2 regions of the Mesorhizobium sp. M0166 genome follow, and region 1 is predicted to be linked to the other one. Evidence: riboswitches for the same ligand, from Rfam matches in the RefSeq annotation. Region 1 holds a riboswitch; the other holds the start of a gene.
What was found. Region 1 has a riboswitch for cobalamin ahead of NKJ46_RS29410 (DUF1636 family protein). Riboswitches for the same ligand answer to the same signal wherever they lie in the genome.
Positions count from the first base shown of each region.

Region 2: another riboswitch for cobalamin. It lies ahead of metE (5-methyltetrahydropteroyltriglutamate--homocysteine S-methyltransferase); the one in region 1 lies ahead of NKJ46_RS29410 (DUF1636 family protein).

Region 1 covers NZ_JAMYTD010000045.1:610-4,588, forward strand. The annotation lists partial or broken gene NKJ46_RS29400 (cobaltochelatase subunit CobN) at 1-1,023, opposite strand, end outside; gene cobW (cobalamin biosynthesis protein CobW) at 1,042-2,082, opposite strand; gene NKJ46_RS29410 (DUF1636 family protein) at 2,079-2,513, opposite strand; cobalamin riboswitch at 2,552-2,755, opposite strand; gene NKJ46_RS29415 (DUF6348 family protein) at 2,837-3,547, opposite strand; gene NKJ46_RS29420 (winged helix-turn-helix domain-containing protein) at 3,599-3,979, opposite strand, start outside.
Region 2 covers NZ_JAMYTD010000041.1:15,896-19,874, forward strand. The annotation lists gene NKJ46_RS28455 (hypothetical protein) at 189-443, opposite strand; cobalamin riboswitch at 998-1,198, shown strand; gene metE (5-methyltetrahydropteroyltriglutamate--homocysteine S-methyltransferase) at 1,294-3,630, shown strand; gene NKJ46_RS28465 (FMN-binding negative transcriptional regulator) at 3,738-3,956, opposite strand.

The DNA.
Region 1 (3,979 bases):
GCGGCGGGTGGTCGCGACGATGACCTGGAACACCGGTACGCCGGCGCGGTCGAAGAGGGTTTCGATGCCAGGCTCGGCCCCGGAGGCGAAAGCAGTGGTGGTGATGATGGCGGCAGGCTTCAGGGTTGCAAGCGCGGTTTCGACGAAGGCGAGCGAGGCCGGGTCCTTGAGGCTGGAGACGAAGATAGGGACCGGCGCTATGCCGCGCGCGCTCAGCGCTTCGAAAAGCGCATCGATGGGCGCCACGTCGGCGGCGAGCAGCATCGAGCGGTAGAACAGGATTGGCACGACGTCTCCCTCCCCCTCGAGGGGAGGGTGGCCCGAAGGGCCGGGTGGGGTCGTCGCGGCAGTGCTCGACGTTTTCTGTTGGTGCGCTTCAAAGTGTTGGCGCGCTTCGGAGAGGACCCCACCCCCGGCCTGCGGCCGGACCCTCCCCTCAAGGGGGAGGGGGACGCCGCGTTCTACGACACCCCGTCCCGGCTCGTAAAATCCTGCCTTTGGCACGCTGACCGGTTCAGCGACCGCCACACCCGATCCAGCGAGACTTGCCAACCTCTGCACCAGCGCCGCCATATTTGCCGGACCGCCTTCGCGGAAATAATCGAGCAAGCTGTCCAACTCCTCGCGCGGCAGCGTTGAGCCTTCGATCAGTCGCAAGTCCTCGTCGTGGCTCTCGCCCGGCAGGAGCGCGAGCTTAATACCGCGATTTCGCGCGACAACGGCGAGCTGATCGCAGCCATAGCGCCACCAGTCATAGCCGCCGAGGATGCGGACCAGAATGACCTTGGCGTGGCGGGCGACGCTGTCGATCCAGAGATCGACGGACATCGGATGGCGCAGGTCGCGCAAGGCGGCGAGCCGCATCGATGGCAGGCGGTGCGCATCTGCCTTCCACGCCGTCGCCAGCCCGGCCAGGTCGCTGTCGGTGAAGGACAGCGCCACGACATCCGCAGGCGTTTGCCTGAGATCGACAGGCTCGGCGAGATCGTCGAGCGAGGCGGATGTGGTGGTGAGGATGTGCATCGCGGCTCGTACCTGGGGTCAGCCGGCTAGGATACGCTCGATCGCCGGGCGGTTCAGCCCTTTCAGGCCGATGACGACAAGGCGCGAGCGGCGGTCGTCTTCAGCGGTCCAGGCGCGGTCGTAATAGTGATTGACGCGCGGACCGACGGCCTGCAGCAGGAGCCGCATCGGCTTGCCGCCGACTTCGACGAAACCCTTGACGCGCAACACGTTTTCCTCCTCCGCCGCCGTGGCGACGCGTTGTGCGAGCTCGTCCGGGTTGGACACGGACGCGATGTCGATGACGAAACTATCGAAGTCGTCATGCTCGTGGTCGAGCTCGTCGTCGTGGTGGGTCTTGCGGTTCTCGATGTCGTCCTCGACGGCGAGGCCGAGGCCGAGCAGCACCGACGGGTCGACCTTGCCTTGCGAAGTCGGCACGATCTTCACCGCCCGCGCAACATGCTTGCCGATGACGGCATTGGCGCGGGCCGAGCCGGCTGCGTCCATCAGGTCGCTCTTCGACAGGATAATCAGGTCGGCGCAAGCGAGCTGGTCCTCGAATACTTCCTCGACCGGATCGTCGTGTTCGAGCGTCTCGTCCTGCGCGCGCTGCGCCTGCAGGGCGTCCATGTCGTTGGCGACGCGGCCATCAGCCAGCGCCGGTCCGTCGACCACGGCGATGACGCCGTCGACCGTCACGCGGCTTTTCACCGACGGCCACTGGAAGGCCTGGACCAGCGGCTTGGGCAAAGCGAGGCCGGATGTTTCGATCAGGATGTGGTCGACCCTCGGCGTCAGCGACAGGATCTGGTCGAGCGCCGGGACGAAATCGTCGGCCACTGTGCAACAGATGCAGCCATTGGCCAGCTCGACGATGTTTTCGTCGGGGCAGCTGTCGATGCCGCAGCCCTTCAGGATCTCGCCGTCGATGCCGATGTCGCCGAACTCGTTGACGATGATGGCCAGCCGCTTGCCCCCGGCGTTTTCGAGCAAATGGCGGATCAGCGTCGTCTTGCCGGCGCCGAGAAAGCCGGTGACGACGGTGCAGGGAACGCGCGAAAGGGAGGCAGCGGTCATGTCAGTTCCTTCAAAAGGTCAAGGGGAGGGATGCGGGCAACCAGGCCGCGCTTCAGGCAATCGGGACGGCCGCGCCACGGAATGAGCCCATCCGTCGAGGTGGCGAACAGCTTTGCGCCGGTCACGAGATCGGCGCCGCTGGTCGCGGTCAGGTCGCCGAAGACGTAGCTCCAGCAGCCGTCGCGCAAAATCGCGGCGCTGAGCCGGCGCTTGCAATTGCCGAGGCATTCGACGGTGCGGATTTTGATGTTTTCGCTGGAAGCGGCGCGGCGCGCGTCCTCGGCGAGCAGTTCGCCGGCGCGGGGATGGGCGTCCGAACCGGTCTCGTCACGGCAGGACGAGCAGACGATGACGGTAACGCCGGCCGGGGAATCACCGTGGCCGGACAATAAATCCGCTGTCTCAGCCGGAAAACTGCTGTCGCGTTCCAAATCAGGCTCCTTGCCCGGAAAACCCGCCAGGCGATCGGATTCTTATGTCCTAGACGGCAGGTCTCCTGGCTCGCGCGTCATCGCCTGGGTGCCGCCTTCCCGGGAATATCCCAGTGGTTTTCGGCCGAGGCTCGTCGCTTACAGTTGCGGGGACAGCCGCGGATTTGAAATCGAGATTTCGCACCGCATTCCCTCTTGGCCCCTGCCGTTGCGGGCAGGGGACCGTCTGGAATGGATTTAGGCGGTTTGGGCAGTGGAAGTCAACGCGGCGTCAGTTGCGCCTTGATTCCATTATGCATCCGTTGGCTTTTTTGTACGACCTTTTAACCAGTTCGCAGCGGTGCCCAACAAACTCGCTTTGGTAGTCTTCTCTTCCGGTAACGCAAGAATGACCTGGCGCAATGCCTGGTACCCGTCGCCGGGTGCCAATCCTGACCAACGATCAGTTCTTGGGCTTCTGGCCATGTTTGGTTATCCAGCAGAACTTCGCTGCCGACCAGTGCTCCTCCATGGCTCGCCAGGAATATCCGGACGAAATGACTGCCGGGGTGAACGCTGGCCGCGAACAACTTTTCCAATCTGGCATAGAACACCGGGTATGTTCGGTTGAGCGTGCATTCCACCGCAGCTTGGGTGATGACGGGTCCGCCGTAGATCTTCCAGCGGGTATCGTCCCGCTGCCAAAACTCGATTTCGGCTTGCATGTTCTCGCAAACATGCTTCGCGAAACCTTCGATCAGCACATGAAATACACCGAGCAGGAATTTTCCGAAGGCCTGGTCCAGCGCTCGTTCACGCGTGTCTCCCATGCCGACAAACGATTCGATGACTGGCTGAGTGTCCAGCAGCGGCGAGAAGATGTAGATTTCAAGGACCAGCCTGTGAGTGGTATCTCGCTGCTCCTTGTCGAAAACTTCAGCTTCAAAGCGAAGGTCTTCAAGTTCAAGTCTGACATCGTATTGTCCGCGTATAGCGCTGATCCCATGCGCAGTCAGAGCGTCGTGAATCAGGTCGAGAACTTCTTGCGATGCCATGTGGAACCTCGACCGACAAACCCCTCAACCGTCTGCGGTCGAGAGCAGTTGTCAAGAGCGCCCTTCGCTATTGAACGCATTCAACAGCGCCGGACCCAGATCACCGGCTGGTGTCACCTCGATGCATTCCAGGCAGAGCCAGCCCTGCATCTGCTTCAGCTCCTCGACCAGCGCGGCCGCTGTTTCAGCCGGTGCGCTAGGTTCGGCATAGGCGGCGTGGACCCGCAGCACGCCGGCCGGACGGTCGGCCCTGAGGTCGACGCGCCCGACGATGCTGTCGCCGAGCAGGAACGGCAGCACATAATAGCCATACTGGCGTTTTTCGGCCGGCGTATAGATCTCGATGCGGTAGTGGAAGTCGAACAACCGCTCGGTGCGCGACCGCTCGAAGACGACGGGATCGAACGGCGCGAGCAAGGCGCGCGCCTCGAT
Region 2 (3,979 bases), on a different contig from region 1:
CTGCCGATGTGCCGCAGGACACGTCCACGGGAGCGTGGATAGGCGTGAAGTTCCTGCACTCCACGGTCCGCTCTCCCATCGCCGGTGTGTGCCCGACGCCATCTTGTGGACGAGCTTGGCCGCCTGCACCCGGTTGTATTCCGGCTTGCGGTCCGCCTGGGCGGTCCGCCGCGATGGCTATCTCCATGTCAATCGGCGCCGAACTTTGACTGCCCGCTGCTTTTGATGAATTTGGCGAGGTCCCGCGCATAATCACTCTTGGTCTTCTCCTTGAGGCCCTGTGTCGCGAACTTGTGGTCCAGCAGGGCAAACAGGTCCAAGTCCCCTTCCGCCTGTGGCGCTGGCTTGCCCTCACCGCCCTCGGCTTCCCACTTGGGGACCGCTTCTGCGCGCTGCACCGTGGCGATTGTCCGCCCAAGACGCATCACAAGATCGAACGCCAAACCGTGCGCGTGCACGACGATTTGCCGCTCAGGCCTCATTTGGACAGGACTTGAGCTGGCCCGGTGGTTTGAGCCGGGTTACCTTGAGCCGGTGGGCTGCGAACAAGCAGTTCGAGACATTGGCCTCGATCACTTCGCAACACGCCGCTGCGCCTGGCCTCGGTGTGCTCCCCCCGAAATCGTGTGTCATATCACCGAGGGCATCACGGCCAACAGCTTCCACATGGGCAACAGCCTCGCCATTGAGCCGAATATGGTCGCGAGCAGATCACCAACGAAGCGGTCGGAACCTCGGAGCCGAAGTTCGACGCCGAGGTGGTTCGCATGATGCGCTAAGCAGCACCACGGCGCTTGCCGGTATGTTTGCTGCCGGCAGGCGACGAACTCCTATCCTCCTGGACAAGGGCGCCGTTCGTCATTGCTTTGATTTACCGGCCGCTCAAGGCTTCCACAGTTTTCGCTTTCGAGGCGACCTTTGGAACATGCCAACGGAAATTTAACATAACGACATAAACATTTCTTTATGCGGCGTTGACAGAGAAGCGAACTGCTGTAATTGTCTCCCGCGTCGTGGTTCTCCGTACGGCGCTGCCGCAGCGGAGCTAAGAGGGAAGCCGGTGCGATGCCGGCGCTGCCCCCGCAACTGTTAGCGGCGAGCCAACCCCACTCATGTCACTGAGGCGAATAGCCTTGGGAAGACGGGTAGAGGCTATGACCCCGCGAGCCAGGAGACCTGCCACGGCGAATTACGTCCACGGGCGGGGTGTCTCGGTGGCCGCTGCAGCCTGGCGTTCGTGCCGGCCTGCTAGCGCCTTCCTTGTCACCGACGCCCCAACCATCGGGGTCTGGCATGACTGTCTCTCAGCAAATTCCTGTAGCAACGCTCGGCGTGCCCCGCTTCGGTCGTCGGCGAGAACTGAAATTCGCGCTTGAAAGCTACTGGTCCGGAAAATCGTCCGCTGCCGACCTTCTCACGACGGCGAAGGCGCTCCGTGCCGCTAGCTGGGAGGAGCAACGCGATCGCGGCGTGTCGAAAATCCCGTCGAACGACTTCTCGCTTTACGACCATGTGCTCGACACCGCAGCCATGGTCGGCGCCCTTCCGTCCCGTTACGGCTGGAATGGCGGCGAGGTCCCACTCGACATCTACTTCGCTATGGCGCGCGGCAACCAAGGTCAGACGGAGGATTGTGGGCACGGTGGTCACCAGCATGCGGCTCATCGGCCTGGCGTAGCCGCGATGGAAATGACCAAGTGGTTTGACACCAACTATCACTACATTGTGCCGGAACTAGACGATGATCAGACGTTCGCTCTTTCGTCGACGAAGCCGGTTGATTACTTCCTCGAGGCTAAAGCCCTCGGCATTCACACACGCCCAGTCATCCTTGGACCGGTCACCTTCCTCAAGCTGGCTAAATCGCCTGCCGAAGGCTTCGATCCCATCGCGCTCCTACCACGGCTTCTGCCCGTCTACGAGCAACTCCTGCGGAGCTTGAAGCTGTCGGGCGCCGATTGGGTGCAGATCGATGAGCCAGCGCTTGTCCTCGATCTGAACCCGAACGAACGAGCTGCGTTCGAATTCGCCTATGGCCAGCTGTCGAAAGCCGCGCCCGAGCTGAAGATCATGCTGGCTACCTATTTCGGGCCGCTGGGAGACAATCTCGAAACCGCGGTTTCTCTGCCCCTGGCCGGGCTGCATATTGATCTCGTGCGCGCTCCCGAGCAGCTGGAAACGGTGGGTCGGCTCGCACCGAAGGATCTGGTGCTCTCGCTTGGCTTGATCGATGGCCGCAACGTCTGGCGTGCGAACCTGCCCGCCATTCTCGACCGCATCAAACCGATCGTCGCCGGCTGGCCCTTGGACCGCGTCGAGATCGCGCCTTCTTGCTCGATGCTGCATGTGCCGATCGACCTCCGCATGGAGACGGAACTCGACGCGGACATCAGGTCGTGGCTCGCCTTCGCGGCCCAGAAGACCGACGAGTTGGTGTTGCTTGCCCGGGCCCTGTCCCAAGGCAGGGATGCGGTGGCAGGCGCGTTGAAAGCGTCTGCCGAGGCTGCCGCCACTCGCGTGACATCCACGAAGATCCATGACCCGCTGGTTGAGGGGCGGATCGCCAGCATTGACGACAGCATGAAGCGACGAGAGAGCGCTTTTGCCGAGCGCTCCAGAGTCCAGGCCGGCACGCTCGGGCTGCCGCCGTTCCCGACGACGACCATCGGGTCCTTCCCGCAGACGCCGCAGGTACGCAGGGCGCGGGCCGCTCATGCGAAGGGCCAGCTGAGCTATGTCGACTACGAGACCTTCCTGAAGAAGGAGATCGAGGCTGCAATTCGCTGGCAGGAAGAGATCGGGCTGGACGTGCTGGTGCACGGTGAGTTCGAACGAAACGACATGGTACAGCATTTCGGCGAGCAGCTGTCCGGCTTCGCCTTCACCCAGCATGCGTGGGTGCAGAGCTATGGGTCGCGTTACGTGCGCCCCCCCATCATCTTCGGCGACGTATCGAGGCCCAATCCGATGACGCTGCGCTGGTGGCAGTTCGCCCAGTCGCTTACGGAAAAGCCTGTGAAGGGAATGCTCACAGGCCCGGTGACCATTCTCAACTGGTCTTTTGTTCGCGACGACGTACCCCGCTCCGAAGCATGCCGCCAGATCGCGCTCGCCATCCGCGACGAGGTGACGGATCTCGAATGGTCCGGCGCAAGGATGATCCAGATCGATGAGGCCGCGTTTCGCGAAGGATTGCCACTGCGCCAGTCTGATTGGAACGACTATCTCGACTGGGCTGTCGAATGCTTCCGGATCGCTTCAACGGGTGTAAAGGACGCGACTCAAATCCATACCCACATGTGCTACTCGGAGTTCAACGAGATCATCGACGCGATCGCTGAAATGGATGCGGATGTCATTTCGATTGAGACGTCGCGCTCGAAGATGGAACTGCTGGACGCCTTCACGAGCTCCAAATATCCGAACGAAATCGGTCCCGGAGTCTACGACATTCACTCACCACGCGTCCCGGAAGTCGGCGAAATTTCGGATCTCGTCATGCTTGCCCGCGAGCGACTGTCGGATTCCCAACTGTGGGTAAACCCGGACTGTGGCCTCAAAACACGCAAATGGGAGGAGGTCCGCCCTGCCCTGATGAACATGGTCGATGCAGCACGTGCGCTCCGGTAGAAAGTGTAGGCCGGAGGGTTTCCTGGTTGCTCACCATGTGGTGAGTGACCGGCTGCCGCATGTCGGCCGTGAATGTGCCAAAACGCGATCACATCTTTTGAAATAAGTCACGCGAGCGAGAATGTGCACTTTCCTTCGGCACGTGTATTAATCGCGCAGGAGTAAAGGGTACCGTTTTCTCCCTGTGACGTGTCGAGTTCGAAGGGGATGTGATTGGCGTCGAGACCGCTCCGGCCATGGGTTATCAGCATGCCAAGTGCGCTGTTCTCGATCAGTTCGTAAAGGACTTCTCGGCTCGGTTCATCGAAATGCGCGGGTACATACATGACAGGTTCCTTCACTGGCCGCC